Regions from separate parts of the Streptomyces sp. NPDC093071 genome, predicted to be linked through region 2. Evidence: predicted binding sites of a transcription regulator. Region 2 holds the regulator's gene; the other holds the start of a gene.

Region 1 (8,445 bases), on a different contig from region 2:
CCCCCGCTCAGGGCCCGCGGGATGCCCCCGCCCTCGCGTCCCGTACCGCTTCCCTGCACGTCAGTGCCTCCCGCGTGTTTTCCGTGGCGTGCTTCCGCCACGCCCGCGGCCTTTCGGTCGCTGAAAGTTTCTTCCCGTCGCGGCCGTTTCCGCAGCTCTTCCAGTATTTCGCAGGAGTAGACCAACGGCGGCGACCAGGTCCCCTTCCACGGGCGGGTCTACGTGCGTAGCGTCGTTTCCGCCACCCCACTGACATGTCCACACCAGGACGTGTCGCCCCTCTCCCCACGAGCCTTTCGGAGGCACGCGATGCGTGTGCACAGATCCGGAACGACCCTCGCCGGCGCCGCCCTCGCGGCCCTGGCCCTCCTCCTCCCCCTCGCGGGCCCCGCCGGAGCCGCCCCGGACGCGGACGTCCGGAAGGCGCCCGCCCGCGGCACCGCCAGCATGGGCATGGGCGTCCTCGCGCACGACGGGCGCGACGGCACCCCCGGCGCGCCGACCCGGGCCGTCCAGACGGAGGGCGTGGACGTCTCCAGCCACCAGGGGAACGTCGCCTGGTCCACCCTGTGGAACAGCGGCGTCCGGTGGGCCTACGTCAAGGCGACGGAGGGCACCTACTACAAGAACACCTTCTTCACGCAGCAGTACAACGGCTCGTACGACGTCGGCATGATCCGGGGCACGTACCACTTCGCCACCCCGGACACCACGGGCGGCGCGGCCCAGGCCGACTACTTCGTCGACAACGGCGGCGGCTGGTCGAAGGACGGCAGGACCCTGCCGGGCGTGCTCGACATCGAGTGGAACCCGTACGGCGCGACCTGCTACGGCAAGACCCAGGCCGGGATGGTGACCTGGATCCGCGACTTCCTGAACCGCTACAAGGCCCGGACCGGGCGGGACGCCGTCATCTACACGGCGACGAGCTGGTGGACCCAGTGCACCGGCAACCACGCCGGCTTCGGCGCGACCAACCCGCTGTGGGTCGCGCGGTACGCCTCCGCCGTGGGGACGCTGCCGGCCGGCTGGGAGTACTACACGATGTGGCAGTACACCTCCACCGGCCCGACGGTCGGCGACCACAACCGCTTCAACGGGGACCTCTCGCGGGTGCGGGCGCTCGCGAACGGCTGACGTCTTCCCCGTACGCCCCCCTTCCCGCGGCCTCCCGGGCGCACAGCGCGCCCCGGGGGGCCGCACCCGTTTTTTCCCTCCACCCCCTTGCTCATTGGTATGGACCAATGCGAGGCTCTACGGCGGTCGCCCGGGTTTCAACTTCCGCGCGTCCCGCGCGCGTTGCTCGTTCCGTACTCCCCCACGCACGAGAGAGAGCCCCCGCATGTCCTCCCTGCCTTCCGTCCGCCGCGCCACCGCCGCCGGTGCCGCGGCCCTGTCCGCCGCCGCGCTCGTCGGTCTCACCCCCACGGCGGCCAGTGCCCACGGGGCCGTCTTCAACCCCGTGAGCCGGGTGGCCGCCTGTTACGCCGAAGGCCCCGAGACGCCCAGGTCACAGGTGTGCAAGGACCTCGTCGCCGACTCCGGCACCCAGCCGCTCTACGACTGGAACGAGGTCAACATCGCCAACGCGGACGGACAGCACCGCTCCCTCATCCCGGACGGCAAGCTCTGCTCGGCGAACCGCGAGAAGTACCGGGCCCTGGACTGGGCGCGCACCGACTGGCCCGCGACGGCGGTCGCCGCCGGCTCCTTCGACTTCAAGGTCCGGGCGACGGCGGCCCATTCGGGCACCATGACGGTCTACATCACCAAGGCCGGCTTCGACCCGACCCAGCCCCTGAAGTGGTCGGACCTGGACGCCACCCCGGTCGCGGTCCACCACACCACCCGCACCGCCACCGACGGCTACTACAACTTCACCGGCACCCTGCCGGCCCGCACCGGCCGTCACATCGTCTACAAGGTGTGGCAGCGCAACGACAGCCCCGAGGCCTTCTACAGCTGCTCGGACGTCACCTTCGGCGGTACGGCGGCCAAGGCCGCGACCCCGGCGAAGGCCCCGACCGAGGCGGGCATCGCGGCGGGCGCCGCCCTGTCCACCGTGAGCCACGCGGGCCACGGCGGCGACGAGCGGCCCCCGGCGCTCTCCGCCGAAGCCGCCGGAACCTCCTCCCCCCTGGTCCCGGCCCTCGCGGGCGCGGGCGCCCTCGCCGCCTTCGCGGCGGGCAGCCTGCTCCTGGGCCGCCGCCGGAACACGTCCGCCTCCTGACGCGCCCCCCACGCGTCCTCCGGGGCGCCGCCCGGTCCCGCTCGGGCCGGGCGGCCCCTAGGAGCCGGACGGCCCGAGCGGGAAGAGGGCGGTGAGCCGGGGCAGGGCCAACCCCTCCGGCCCGGCCGCCCCGCGCTCCCCGTCCTCTTCCCCCTCGTCCTCCTCCAAGGCCTCCGCGGCCTCCACCGCTTCGAGGAAGTCCTCCCCGTCGTCGTCCTCCTGGCCGGTCAGCTCGTCGTACGCGTCCTGGGCGACGTAGTCGAGCTCCTCCCACTCGGGCCACTCGTCGTCGTCCCAGTCGCCGTGGTACCGCCCCGCGAGCGCCCGTACGTCGGACACGTCGGCCAGCGCGTCCGGGTCGGCGAGCACCGACGCGTACACCTTCCGTCCCTGGCCCACCAGCCAGAGCGTGAAGTAGTGGAAGCCGTCGTCCGTGCAGCGGCCGCCCTCGATCCGGTCCGCCGCCCGCCACAGCGCGTGCGTGTCGGCCGCCCCGCACGCCTTCTCCAGGCGCACCTGGAACGCCACGCTCTCCTCGGCCGGACGCCGCAGCAGCTCCCCCTCCAGCCACTCCAGCCGCTCGTCCCGGGTGCCGGGGCGGCCGCTCAACTCGTCGATGAGAGCCCAGAAGGCGTCTTCGTTCATGCGTACGATCATGACAGCCGGGACTGACATCGCGGAGCCGCCCCCGGACCGGTGTCCGGACGTGCCGGAGCGGGGTGTCCCCGAGGGAACACCCCGCTCTCGACCAGGGGTTACGCGGCCACGCCCACCGGCACCTCCGCCGGGGCGAGGGCGATCTCCAGGACCTGCCGGACGTCCGTCACGGGGTGGACCTCCAGCTTCTCCAGGATCTCGGCCGGGACGTCGTCCAGGTCGGCCTCGTTCCGCTTGGGGATCACGACCGTGGTGATGCCCGCCCGGTGCGCGGCGAGCAGCTTCTGCTTCACGCCGCCGATGGGCAGGACCCGGCCGGTGAGGGAGACCTCGCCGGTCATGGCCACGTCCGTGCGGACGAGCCGGCCGCTCAGCAGGGAGGCGAGGGCGGTCGTCATCGTGATGCCCGCGCTGGGCCCGTCCTTGGGGACCGCGCCCGCCGGGAAGTGGATGTGCACGCCCCGGTCCTTGAGGCCGGTGACGGGCAGCTCCAGCTCCGCGCCGTGCGAGCGGAGGAAGGAGAGCGCGATCCGCGCCGACTCCTTCATCACGTCGCCCAGCTGTCCGGTGAGGGTGAGCCCCGCGGCGCCGGTCTCCGGGTCGGCCAGGGAGGCCTCCACGAAGAGGACGTCGCCGCCCGCGCCGGTCACCGCGAGTCCGGTGGCGACGCCCGGCACGGCCGTCCGGCGCTCGGCCGGGTCCTGCGCCGACTCGGGCACATGGTGCGGGCGCCCGATCAGCTCCCGCAGGTCCTCCGGGCGGACCGTGAACGGCAGCGCGCGGTCGCCCAGTTCGTGCTGGGCCGCGACCTTCCGCAGCAGCCGGGAGATCGACCGCTCCAGGGTGCGGACGCCGGCCTCGCGGGTGTACTCGCCGGCCAGCTTCCGCAGCGACGCCTCCTCCAGGACGACCTCGCCGGGCTCCAGGCCCGCCCGCTCCAGCTGCCGGGGCAGCAGGTGGTCGCGGGCGATGACGACCTTCTCGTCCTCGGTGTAGCCGTCGAGCCGCACCAGTTCCATGCGGTCGAGGAGCGCCTCCGGGATGGACTCCAGGACGTTCGCGGTGGCCAGGAAGACCACGTCGGAGAGGTCGAGCTCGACCTCCAGGTAGTGGTCGCGGAAGGTGTGGTTCTGCGCCGGGTCGAGGACTTCGAGGAGCGCCGCCGCGGGGTCGCCGCGGAAGTCGGAGCCGACCTTGTCGATCTCGTCGAGCAGGACCACCGGGTTCATGGACCCGGCCTCCTTGATCGCGCGGACGATCCGGCCGGGCAGGGCGCCCACGTACGTGCGCCGGTGGCCGCGGATCTCCGCCTCGTCCCGGACGCCGCCGAGGGCGACCCGGACGAACTCGCGGCCCATCGCGTGGGCGACGGACTCGCCGAGGGAGGTCTTGCCGACGCCGGGCGGGCCGACGAGGGCGAGGACGGCTCCGCCCCGGCGCCCGCCGACCACGCCGAGACCGCGGTCGGCGCGCCGCTTGCGCACCGCCAGGTACTCGGTGATCCGCTCCTTCACGTCGTCCAGGCCGGCGTGCTCGGCGTCGAGCACCGCGCGGGCGCCCCGGATGTCGTACCGGTCCTCGGTCCGCTCGTTCCAGGGGAGTTCGAGGATCGTGTCGAGCCAGGTGCGGATCCAGGAGCCCTCGGGGGACTGGTCACTGGACCGCTCCAGCTTCTCGACCTCCTTGAGGGCGGCCTCCCGCACCTTCTCGGGCAGGTCGGCGGCCTCCACGCGGGCGCGGTAGTCGTCGGACTCGTCGCCCTCGGCCTCGCCGTTGAGGTCGCGGAGCTCCTTGCGGACGGCTTCGAGCTGGCGGCGGAGCAGGAACTCGCGCTGCTGCTTGTCGACGCCCTCCTGGACGTCCTTGGCGATGGTCTCGGCGACGTCCTGCTCGGCGAGGTGCTCGCGGAGCTGGGCGGTGGCCAGGCGCAGCCGGGCGACCGGGTCGGCGGTCTCCAGGAGCTCGATCCGCTGGGCGACGGTCAGGAAGGGCGAGTAGCCGGAGTTGTCGGCGAGGGCGCCGACGCCGTCGATCTGCTGGACGCGGTCGACGACCTGCCAGGCCCCGCGCTTCTTGAGCCAGGTGGTGGCCAGCGCCTTGTACTCCTTGACCAGCTCGGTCACGGAGCCGGGCAGCGGGTCGGGCAGGGTCTCCTCGACGGCGGTGCCCTCGACCCACAGGGCGGCGCCGGGGCCGGTCGTCCCGGCACCGATGCGGACGCGGCCGCGACCGCGCACGAGCGCGCCCGGGTCCCCGTCGGACAGGCGTCCCACCTGCTCGACGGTCCCGAGGACGCCGGTGGCGGCGTAGGTGCCGTCGACGCGGGGCACGAGCAGCACCCGCGGCTTTCCCCCGCCCGGCCGCGCGGCGGCCTGGGCGGCCTCGACGGCGGCCCGTACGTCGTTGTCGGACAGGTCCAGCGGCACCACCATTCCGGGCAGCACGACCTCGTCGTCGAGCGGCAGCACAGGCAGAGTGAGCGGCGCGGACGCCATGGACTCGGAAGCCATGATCTCCCCTTCGGCAGTCAAGTTGAGCTGTATGGACTCAATGCTTGTGAGCCCATCGATGTTCCCGGACACCTGTTCGCTCTGAGCGATCACTCTCGCGCGCCTCGCCGAACAGCAGATGTAATACCTCCATGGATATGCGAGCCATTACATCGGCGTGGGTGGAGGGCTGGACCGTCTCCCGGGGCACCCCGGCCGCCGTCGACCAGCCGTGGGGGTACCGGATCGACGTGGGGCTCCCCCGGCACGTCCTGCGGCACGTGCTGCCCGCGCCCGACGCGGTCACCGTCGGCGCGCTCTGCGGGCGGCTCACCGAGCCGTACAGCTGGCTCAAGGTGATGGCGGATGCCGAGGAGGTGGCGCCGTGGATCACCGAGGGGTGGACGATCCCCGACGATCCCGGCTTCATGATGGTCAAGGCGCTGGACCCCGGCGCCCGCCCCGCGCCGCCCGAGGGGTACGCCCGGAACGTCGAGGTCCGGGACGGCGTCGTCCGGGTCCGGATCCTCGCCCCGGACGGCACCCTCGCCGCCCGGGGGCAGATCGCCCCGACCGGCGCCACCGCCGTCGCCGACCAGATCGAGACGGACCCGGCGCACCGGCGCCGGGGCCTCGGCGCGAACGTCATGCTCACCCTGGAGGCCGCCGCCGCCCGGGCCGGCGCCACGACCGGGGTCCTCTCCGCGACCACGGACGGCCGAGGGCTCTACGGCGCGCTGGGCTGGGAGTACCGGGGGCCGCTGACCGGGATCGTACGGGGGGAGGTCTGAGCCCCGGACGCTCCGGACGGCGGCGGAATCCCGTCGTCCGGCTGCGGGGAGGCGCCCCGCCGGGCATCCTCCTCCCATGAGTCCCACGAGACGAGGCGTACGGGGAAGACGATGCGGGGCCATGCTGCTCGCGGCGGTCCTGGCGGGCGGCGCGGCCGGCTGCGGCTCGGGCTCCGGGGCTCCCCCGGCACCCGGTGCGCCCGGGACCACGGCCGTGCCGAGCACGTCGGGCCCGAGCACGACCGGGCCGAACCCTCCCGGCACCACGACCAGCCCCGGCACCCCCGGCACCACGACCGGGCCGAGCGCCCCGAGGGACGACCCCCGGCCGGGTCAGGTCCTCGTCCGGGTGACCGTCACCGGCGGTTTCGCCGGGGTCCGGAACCGGCTCGTCGTCCACCGGGACGGGGCGTGGACGGTCATCTCCGGCGACAAGCCGCCCCGGACCGGCCGACAGACCCCCGCCGAGACCGCCGAGCTGCGCGCGGCCCTGGAGGACCCCGCCTTCGCCCTCGTACCGGCGCGGCCGACCGGACGGCCGATCGCCGACGGCTTCCAGTACGAGGTGGCCTACCGCCACCGCGTGGTCGTCGCGGGCGACGGCGAGCGCCCGCCCGCGCTCCAGCGCGTCTTCGACGCCCTCCCGGAGGGCGGACCGCCGACGAGCCCCTGAGGCCGCCGGGGCCCGCCCGCGACAGAGAGGGCGTGCGACTGTCGCGCCCCGCAGGTGCGCGTGACGGCCCTGGACGCGAAGCCGCCGCCGGAGGTGTCGGCGGCCCTCGCCCCGCCGAACGCACGCCTGAAGGGGTTGCCCGGCGCCCCCGTTCGCCAGGTGGCCGGGCAGCGTTCCCATCTGACCCGCCATCCGGCGGCGGACCCCTGCGACCCGGACGAGGTGCCCGTCCGGTGAGGCCCCTCTCCCCCCTTCTCCTCTGCTCCCGTTCCCGTGGCCTGCCCGGCGCGTTCGCCGTTCTCGTCGGTACGACGGCGGTCGCCGCACGGGCCGCCCGATGGCTGGAAACCGCCCCCGGTTACGACCCCTCGGACCGGCTCTCGGTCGTCGTCCTCGGCCCGGCGGGCGCGGCGTGGACGGCGGCGGCGACCGTCTTCGCCGCGGGCACCGCCCTGTACGCGCGGCGGGGCGTCCGGCGTGGGGCCCGGGGGCGGTGAAGGTCCGGCGCGGGCCCGGTCGGGGGTGGGGCGGGGGTGGGAGGGGCGTGGGCGGGGGGTGTCGGGAGGGGCCTCCCGGGCGGGGGCCCGGGGCACGAACGCCCGGTCCCGTAACGCGTTTGTGGTCGTCGCCGTCGCCCGGCGAGGATGGCGGGAACCATCCGACGAGACGACGAGAGCGGAGCGACCGACGATGTCAGGACCCGTGACCCTCGACCGGCGCGAAGGACCCCACGGAGAGGTCGTCCTGCGCCGCCGCGACGAGCACTACGAGATCATCGCCAACGGCACCTTCCTGATGGACACCTCCGACGGGCGTTCCGAACGGCTCCTGATCGACGCGGCCCTCGCCGCGCTCCCCGGGGAGCGCCGGGCCGGCGCCTCCGTGCTCGTCGGCGGGCTCGGCGTCGGCTTCTCCCTCGCCCACGCCGCCGCCGACTCCCGCTGGGGCCGGATCGTGGTCGCCGAGCGCGAGGAGGCGATCATCGACTGGCACCGGCGGGGGCCGCTCGCCGCGATCTCCGGGGCCGCGCTCGCCGACCCCCGGACCGTGATCCTGCACACGGACCTGGTGGAGCACGTCCACACCTCCACCGACACCTACGACGCCCTCTGCCTGGACATCGACAACGGCCCCGACTGGACGGTCACCGAGGACAACGAATCCCTTTACTCCGCCGAGGGGTTGGCGGCCTGCGCGGCCCGGCTGAACCCCGGCGGGATCCTCGCCGTGTGGTCCGCGCGGCCCTCCGGGGATTTCGAAGCAACCTTGCGGAATGCCGGATTCAGCGGGGTACGGACGGAAGAGGTGCCCGTTGCCCGGGGCGTCCCGGACGCGGTCCACCTCGCCGTACGTCCCGGCTGACTCCTGGATAGCCGGGACACCACCGGTACCTCTAGGCTGCTGCACCGACATCGGCGACGCGAGGCGGGGCAATGGAGCAGACACACACCACTCACCACGGTGCGGCGGCCACTCCGGGGGCCCAGCGGCGCGTCCTGGTGGTCGAGGACGACGCCACGATCGTGGAGGCGATCTCCGCCCGCCTGCGCGCCGAGGGCTTCCTCGTGCAGACCGCGACCGACGGTCCCGCCGCCGTCGACGCGG
Region 2 (8,445 bases):
AGGCCTACCTGGGCGAGAAGGTCGTCGACGCGGTCATCACCGTCCCGGCGTACTTCAACGACTCCGAGCGCCAGGCCACCAAGGAGGCCGGTGAGATCGCGGGCCTCAACGTCCTGCGCATCGTCAACGAGCCGACCGCGGCCGCCCTGGCCTACGGCCTCGACAAGGACGACCAGACGATCCTCGTCTTCGACCTCGGTGGCGGCACCTTCGACGTGTCCCTCCTGGAGATCGGCGACGGCGTCGTCGAGGTGAAGGCCACCAACGGTGACAACCACCTCGGTGGCGACGACTGGGACCAGCGCGTCGTCGACTACCTGGTGACGCAGTTCCAGAACGGCCACGGCGTGGACCTGGCCAAGGACAAGATGGCCCTCCAGCGCCTCCGCGAGGCGGCCGAGAAGGCCAAGATCGAGCTCTCGTCCTCGACCGAGACCACGATCAACCTGCCCTACATCACGGCCTCCGCCGAGGGCCCGCTGCACCTGGACGAGAAGCTCACGCGCGCCCAGTTCCAGCAGCTGACCTCGGACCTCCTGGAGCGCTGCAAGGTCCCGTTCCACAACGTCATCAAGGACGCGGGCATCGCCCTCTCCGAGATCGACCACGTCGTCCTCGTCGGCGGCTCGACCCGTATGCCCGCCGTCGCCGAGCTCGTCAAGGAGCTGACCGGCGGCCAGGACGCCAACAAGGGCGTCAACCCGGACGAGGTCGTCGCCATCGGCGCCGCCCTCCAGGCCGGTGTGCTCAAGGGCGAGGTCAAGGACGTCCTGCTCCTCGACGTGACCCCGCTGTCCCTCGGCATCGAGACCAAGGGCGGCATCATGACCAAGCTCATCGAGCGCAACACCACGATCCCGACCAAGCGGTCCGAGATCTTCACGACGGCCGAGGACAACCAGCCGTCCGTGCAGATCCAGGTCTACCAGGGCGAGCGCGAGATCGCGGCGTACAACAAGAAGCTCGGCATGTTCGAGCTGACCGGCCTCCCGCCGGCCCCGCGCGGCGTCCCGCAGATCGAGGTCGCCTTCGACATCGACGCCAACGGCATCATGCACGTGACCGCGAAGGACCTGGGCACGGGCAAGGAGCAGAAGATGACCGTCACCGGCGGCTCCTCGCTGCCGAAGGACGAGGTCGACCGGATGCGCCAGGAGGCCGAGCAGTACGCGGACGAGGACCACCGCCGCCGCGAGGCCGCCGAGTCCCGCAACCAGGGCGAGCAGCTCGTCTACCAGACCGAGAAGTTCCTCAAGGACAACGAGGACAAGGTCCCCGGCGACGTCAAGACCGAGGTCGAGGCCGCTCTCGCCGAGCTGAAGGAGAAGCTCAAGGGCGAGGACACCGCCGAGATCCGCACCGCCACCGAGAAGGTCGCGGCCGTCTCGCAGAAGCTCGGCCAGGCGCTGTACGCCGACGCCCAGGGCGCTCAGGCGGCCGGCGGCGACGCCGGTGCCGGCCAGGCGAAGGCCGACGACGACGTCGTCGACGCCGAGATCGTGGACGACGAGCCCAAGAAGGGTGGCCAGGCGTGACCGAGGAGACCCCGGGCTTCGAGGAGAAGCCCGACGTCCCCTCCGGCGCCACCCCTGACGACGCCGCCGAGGCCGTCGAGAACTCCGCCCAGGAGGACGCGACGGCCCCGGCCGGGGACGCAAGCAGCCAGAAGCCGGCCGGTGACGCGGGCCTCACGGCCCAGCTGGACCAGGTGCGCTCCGCGCTCGACGAGCGCACGGCGGACCTCCAGCGGCTCCAGGCCGAGTACCAGAACTACCGCCGCCGCGTGGAGCGGGACCGGGTCACGGTCAAGGAGATCGCCGTCGCGAGCCTCCTGTCCGAGCTCCTTCCCGTGCTCGACGACGTCGGCCGGGCCCGGGACCACGGCGAGCTCGTGGGCGGGTTCAAGTCGGTGGCCGAATCGCTGGAGACCGTCGTCGCCAAGATGGGTCTGCAGCAGTTCGGCAAGGAGGGCGAGCCCTTCGACCCGACGATCCACGAGGCCCTGATGCACTCGTACGCGCCGGACGTCACCGAGACGACCTGCGTGGCGATCCTGCAGCCCGGGTATCGGATCGGCGAGCGGACCATCCGGCCCGCGCGCGTGGCCGTCGCCGAGCCCCAGCCGGGCGCGGCTCCGGCCAAGGACGAGAAGAAGTCGGCCGACGAGGAGAGCGGTGCCCCCGACGAGGGGTGACGCAACGATCGTCCGGAAGGAGGGACGTCGATGAGCACGAAGGACTTCGTCGAGAAGGACTACTACAAGGTCCTCGGCGTCCCCAAGGACGCCACCGAGGCCGAGATCAAGAAGGCGTACCGGAAGCTCGCCCGCGAGAACCATCCGGACGCCAACAAGGGCGACACCAAGGCCGAGGAGCGCTTCAAGGAGATCTCCGAGGCGAACGACGTCCTCGGTGACCCCAAGCGGCGCAAGGAGTACGACGACGCCCGCGCACTCTTCGGGAACGGCGGCCTCCGGGCCGGCGGTCCCGGGGGCGGCGGCTCGTTCAACTTCGACCTGGGCGACCTCTTCGGAGGCGCCCAGGGCGGGGCCGGCGGATTCGGCGGCGGTGGCGGCGGCATCGGGGACGTCTTCGGCGGCCTCTTCAACCGCGGCGGGGGCGGCGCCCGCACCCAGCCGCGGCGCGGCCAGGACATCGAGTCCGAGGTGACCCTCAGCTTCACCGAGGCCATCGAGGGCGCGACCGTACCGCTGCGGATGTCCAGCCAGCAGCCGTGCACGGCGTGTTCGGGCACCGGCGACAAGAACGGCACGCCCCGGGTGTGCCCGACCTGCGTCGGCACCGGGCAGGTCTCGCGCGGCAGCGGCGGCGGCTTCTCGCTCACCGACCCCTGCGTGGACTGCAAGGGGCGCGGCCTCATCGCCGAGACCCCCTGCGACGTCTGCAAGGGCAGCGGCCGGGCCAAGTCCTCCCGCACCATGCAGGTCCGCATCCCGGCCGGGGTGAGCGACCACCAGAAGATCCGGCTGCGCGGCAAGGGCGCGCCGGGCGAGCGCGGCGGGCCCAACGGCGACCTGTACGTCGTCGTGCACGTCGACGCCCACCCGGTCTTCGGCCGCAAGGACGACAACCTCACCGTCACGGTGCCGGTCTCCTTCACGGAGGCGGCGCTCGGCGGCGAGGTCAAGGTGCCGACCCTCGGCGGCCCCGCGGTCACCCTCAAGCTGCCCGCGGGCACGCCGAACGGCCGGACCATGCGCGCCCGGGGCAAGGGCGCGGTCCGCAAGGACGGCACGCGCGGCGACCTGCTCGTCACGGTCGAGGTCGCCGTGCCGAAGGAGCTCGACGACAAGGCACGCGAGGCCCTGGAGACCTATCGCGAGGCGACGGTCTCCGAGGACCCGCGGGCCGAGCTGTTCCAGGCCGCGAAGGGAGCGTGACCCGGTGGAAGGGCGCCGACGCAATCCGTACGAACTGACCGACGAGTCGCCGGTGTACGTCATCTCGGTGGCGGCCCAGCTCTCCGGTCTGCATCCCCAGACCCTCCGCCAGTACGACCGGCTCGGTCTGGTCTCCCCGGACCGCACGGCGGGCCGGGGGCGGCGCTACTCGGCCCGTGACATCGAACTGCTCCGCCAGGTGCAGCAGTTGTCGCAGGACGAGGGCATCAACCTGGCCGGGATCAAGCGCATCATCGAACTGGAGAACCAGGTCGCTGCGCTCCAGAGCCGGATCGCCGAGCTGTCGGCGGCCGTGGACGGCGCGGCGGCGGCGATGCGGCAGCGCGAGGCCCAGGTGCACGCCTCGTACCGGCGCGACCTCGTGCCGTACCAGGACGTGCAGCAGGCGAGCGCGCTGGTGGTCTGGCGCCCCAAGCGCGGCGAGTAGCCCCGCACTTCTCACGCGTGAGGCCCCCTCCACTCCGGTGGCGGGGGCCTCGCGCGCGTCTTCGGAGGATCAGGGGATCAGCTCGGCCACGATGTCGCCGAGCGTCTCCCACCAGGGGGCGGCCCCGGTGCCGAAGGCGGCGGCGAGGGCGGTGCCGACGGCGACGTCGAGCGGTTCGGGGGCGCGGTCCGGCAGCCACTCGGGGTCCACCCGCCCGTCCCCGCTGGAGATCAGCGTGCCGAGCCGCCGCCCGTCCCGGGTGAGCCGGCTCTCCGCGTACGAGCAGGGGACGAGCCGGTGGCGGACCCCGCCGACGACGGCGTCCACCCGGTAGGAGCGGCGCAGCAGCCGTCCCCGGGCGGGGCGGAGGACGGCCGGGGCGCCGTCCACGGTGAGCGCGAGGAGGGCGGCCTTGCGGGTGCCGATCGGCACGTGGTCCGCGGGTGCGGTCCCCGGGGCCCGTACGAGCTCCACGACGGGCAGTCCGGGTCCGGAGACCCGCAGGGTCCCGGCGGGGCCGTCGAGGTCGATCCGCACGTCCCCGTCCATCGATGTGTCCACGGTGGTCAGTCGTCCTGTTCGAGAATGCCCGACTGGGCGATCAGATAGCCGAGTTGGGCCCGGCTGCCGCTGCCGAGGGTGGCGGCGAGCTTGGCAATGTGGGCCCGGCAGGTGCGCACGTTCATCCCGAGCCGGCGGGCGATGGCCTCGTCCACGTACCCCTCGACGAGGAGCCGGGCGATGGAGCGCTGGACGCCGCCGATCCCGTCGGTCTTGATGTCGTACGGGATCTCCTCCCGGATCGGCACCGCCAGGCGCCAGAACTGGTCGAAGACGCCGCCGAGGTAGGCGACCAGGCCGGGGTGGCGCAGCTCCAGGGCGATCTGCCGGTCGCTGCGGGCCGGGATCAGGGCGACCTCGCGGTCCACGATGATCAGCCGGTCGATGATCTCTTCGAGGGTGCGGACCTGGACCTCGGGGCCGACGTGTTCCAGGTAGGTCAGGGTGAGTTCGGTGTGGCGCGCGGTGTGCTGGTAGAGGGTGCGCATGTTGATGCCGCGGCCCAGGAGCGGCGAGACGCGGTGCAGGGCCTCGGTCAGGGCCTGGGCCGGGCGGCCGCCGCCGGGCTGGACGGTGAGCAGTTCGCTGCGGCAGTTGGCGACGATCCGGTCGAGGCTCGCGTTGATGCGGTCGATGCCCTCGAGCACGGTGATGGCGTGTGTGGTCGGTGAGTCGTGGGCGCCGATGGCCATGAAAGGCTCGAAAGCGTCGGACAGGGCGACCGTGCGCCGGCGGCGGTCGAGGATTTCGCGCTCGATCGGCTGGAGCAGCTGGGCGAGCGCGGCGGAGGGCGGAACCGGACGGAGCCACCGGGCGTCGTCGGGATCGGGGTGGAGCAGGGACAGGTCCAGGAGGCAGGGCGCCTCGACCGTCTCTGACCGGGGTATTCGCCCCGTCCGCAGTGCGGACGCGTACAGCTCGGATCCTGCCGCGCAGAGTTCCGTATGCGAATGAGGGTGACCTGTCTCGTCCGCTTGTTTCCCCATATGTACACCCCCAGGCTCCTGCATCTCAGGAACATGATGCATGGGTTTGGTGGTGCGAGCGGAGAGAGTAAGCCATCGTCTTACTCGCGGGGGTTGGAAAAAGACGTTGCCTTCAAGTGAGGTTGCTCGGTGATGATGAAGAAGCTCATAAGTGCGGTGGCCGGAGTCGCCTTCATCGCGGCTGTCGCAGTGGGGGCCGTGGGCGTGACCCTGGACCCCGGCTGGCACGCGGAGCCGGCCACGGTGCGGGCCGCTGTGAACGACCCGGGCTGGCACCTGGCCTCCCCCAACGACCCCGGTTGGCACGTGGCCCCGGCCGGCGACCCCGGCTGGCACGCGGAGCCCGCCACCGTGGTGCGGGCCCTGGCGAGCGACCCGGGCTGGCACGTCGCCCCCGCCGCCGACCCCGGCTGGAGTTAAGCGGGATCATGAACGTTCCCGATGACCCCAGGTTCCGGCGGGAGATGGCCTCGGCCTACCGATCCGGATGGCACTTCGTCGACCTCGCCACGGCCATCCCCCACCGTGGTGACTCGCTGAAGGTCACGCTCTTCGGAGAGCCGATCGTCGTCGCGCGGGAGCAGGACGAGGACGTCCGCGCCTACCGGTGTCTGCGCCGCCCGCGCGGTGCCCCGCAGCCCATCCGCTGTGCCATCCGGTACGGCATGATCTTCGTCAACCTCGACCAGCGGGACCACCAGCTGATCGAACCCGAGACCATCACCGCCACCCCCCGCAGTGCCTGAGCGATCCCCCCGTCGTTGTAGGTCGCCCAGGTACTTCCCCCACACAGCGGCGCCATCGCGGACCTGAAACGCGATGGCGCCGCTGTGCTGCGCCCGTGTTCTGCTCCGGGCCCGCGTCCGTGCTGCGCCCGTGTCTCCGCCGGGCGCCCGCCGCCCCTCAGGCGCGGCCCATCGCCCGGGTGAGGGCGATCTCGATCACGACCCGGTCCGGGTTCGGGGCCGGCGTGCGGCCGTAGCGCTCCGCGTAGCGGGCGACGGCGTCCCCGACGACCTCCGGCTCCGTACGGATCCGGGCGACGCCCTCCAGGGTGGCCCAGCGCCCCTTGTCGACCTGGCAGACCGCGACCCGCGCGCCGTCCGCGCCCGCCGCCAGGACGTTGGCGACCTTCCGGCTGTTCCTGTTGGTGATCACGCGCGCGTACCCGCCCTCGGGGTCGTACGTGACGCCGACCGCGACCACGTGCGGGGTGCCGTCCGGGCGCGGGGTGGTCAGGGTGCACATGTGGTACTCGCGCCAGAAGCCGAGGTACGAGTCGGTGGGGTTCCTGGGATCCGTTGCCATGCCCGGAAACTACCCGGGGAGGACCCCCTCCGTTGACTTGAGCGGTATCGACTCAACTTTGTGTACTCTTGAGGAGTCACAGAAGTCATGCAGCGGATCCGGGCGGATCCGCGAGGCACCCGCACGCCGAGGAGGAGCACCGCACATGGACGCCGAACTGACCAACAGGAGCCGGGACGCGATCAACGCGGCCACCAGCCGCGCCGTGTCCGAGGGACACCCGGACCTGACCCCGGCCCATCTGCTGCTCGCCCTCCTCGCCGGCCAGGACAACGAGAACATCACCGACCTGCTCGCCGCCGTCGAGGCCGACCAGGCGGCCGTGCGCGCCGAGACCGAGCGGCTCCTCGCCGCCCAGCCGAGCGTCGCCGGCTCCACGGTCGCGCCCCCGCAGCCCAACCGCGAGCTGCTCGCGGTCATCGCGGACGCCGCGAAGCGGGCCAAGGAGCTCGGGGACGAGTTCCTGTCCACCGAGCACCTCCTCATCGGCACCGCCGCCAAGGGCGGCCGGGCCGGTGAGATCCTCGACCGGCAGGGCGCGAGCGCGAAGAGGCTCCTTGACGCCTTCGAGACGAGCAGGGGAGGACGCCGGGTGACCACACCCGACCCGGAAGGGCAGTACAAGGCGCTGGAGAAGTTCGGCACGGACTTCACCGCCGCCGCGCGCGAGGGCAGGCTGGACCCGGTCATCGGCCGCGACCACGAGATCCGGCGCGTGGTCCAGGTGCTCTCCCGCCGCACCAAGAACAACCCGGTCCTCATCGGCGAGCCCGGCGTCGGCAAGACCGCCGTCGTCGAGGGCCTCGCCCAGCGGATCGTGAAGGGCGACGTCCCCGAGTCCCTGAAGAACAAGCGGCTCGTCTCGCTCGACCTCGGCGCGATGGTCGCCGGCGCGAAGTACCGCGGCGAGTTCGAGGAGCGCCTGAAGACCGTCCTCTCCGAGATCAAGGAGAGCGACGGCCAGATCATCACCTTCATCGACGAGCTGCACACGGTCGTCGGCGCGGGCGCCGGCGGCGACTCCGCCATGGACGCGGGCAACATGCTCAAGCCGATGCTGGCCCGCGGCGAGCTGCGCATGGTCGGCGCGACCACCCTGGACGAGTACCGCGAGCGGATCGAGAAGGACCCCGCCCTGGAGCGCCGCTTCCAGCAGGTCCTGGTCGCCGAGCCCACCGTCGAGGACACCATCGCGATCCTGCGCGGGCTCAAGGGCCGCTACGAGGCCCACCACAAGGTGCAGATCAACGACTCCGCCCTGGTGGCCGCCGCGACCCTCTCCGACCGGTACATCACCTCCCGCTTCCTGCCCGACAAGGCCATCGACCTGGTCGACGAGGCCGCCTCCCGGCTCCGTATGGAGATCGACTCGTCCCCGGTCGAGATCGACGAGCTCCAGCGCTCCGTGGACCGGCTCCGCATGGAGGAGCTGGCCCTGAAGAACGAGACCGACGAGGGCAGCAAGCAGCGCCTGGAGAAGCTGCGGCGCGACCTCGCGGACCGCGAGGAGGAGCTGCGCGGCCTCACCGCCCGCTGGGAGAAGGAGAAGCAGTCCCTCAACCGGGTCGGCGAGCTGAAGGAGCGCCTGGACGAGGCCCGCGGCCGCGCCGAGCGCGCCCAGCGCGACGGCGACTTCGACACCGCCTCCAAGCTGCTCTACGGGGAGATCCCGGCCCTGGAGCGGGAGCTGGAGGAGGCCTCCGAGGCCGAGGCCCGGCAGGAGACCTCGAAGGACACGATGG

The links. Region 2 encodes HspR, which represses chaperone genes until heat shock. Its sites were predicted from a motif close to TTGAGNNNNNNNNNCTCAA; they were not measured.
Region 1: lon (endopeptidase La) is a predicted target of HspR. The motif match lies at 5,420-5,438, and genes of this name have one in related genera.

What each region holds. Positions count from the first base shown of each region.
Region 1 is NZ_JBIVPH010000009.1:35,802-44,246, forward strand. It holds gene ACIQD7_RS27105 (lysozyme) at 310-1,137, shown strand; gene ACIQD7_RS27110 (lytic polysaccharide monooxygenase) at 1,352-2,230, shown strand; gene ACIQD7_RS27115 (DUF4240 domain-containing protein) at 2,288-2,875, opposite strand; gene lon (endopeptidase La) at 2,986-5,397, opposite strand; gene ACIQD7_RS27125 (GNAT family N-acetyltransferase) at 5,529-6,167, shown strand; gene ACIQD7_RS27130 (hypothetical protein) at 6,244-6,840, shown strand; gene ACIQD7_RS27135 (hypothetical protein) at 6,901-7,077, shown strand; gene ACIQD7_RS27140 (hypothetical protein) at 7,074-7,337, shown strand; gene ACIQD7_RS27145 (spermidine synthase) at 7,531-8,202, shown strand; gene ACIQD7_RS27150 (response regulator transcription factor) at 8,274-8,445, shown strand, end outside.
Region 2 is NZ_JBIVPH010000010.1:233,545-241,989, reverse strand. It holds gene dnaK (molecular chaperone DnaK) at 1-1,535, shown strand, start outside; gene grpE (nucleotide exchange factor GrpE) at 1,532-2,194, shown strand; gene dnaJ (molecular chaperone DnaJ) at 2,225-3,400, shown strand; gene ACIQD7_RS29210 (heat shock protein transcriptional repressor HspR) at 3,405-3,848, shown strand; gene ACIQD7_RS29205 (hypothetical protein) at 3,918-4,409, opposite strand; gene ACIQD7_RS29200 (helix-turn-helix transcriptional regulator) at 4,415-5,395, opposite strand; gene ACIQD7_RS29195 (hypothetical protein) at 5,528-5,815, shown strand; gene ACIQD7_RS29190 ((2Fe-2S)-binding protein) at 5,824-6,141, shown strand; gene ACIQD7_RS29185 (pyridoxamine 5'-phosphate oxidase family protein) at 6,299-6,703, opposite strand; gene clpB (ATP-dependent chaperone ClpB) at 6,849-8,445, shown strand, end outside.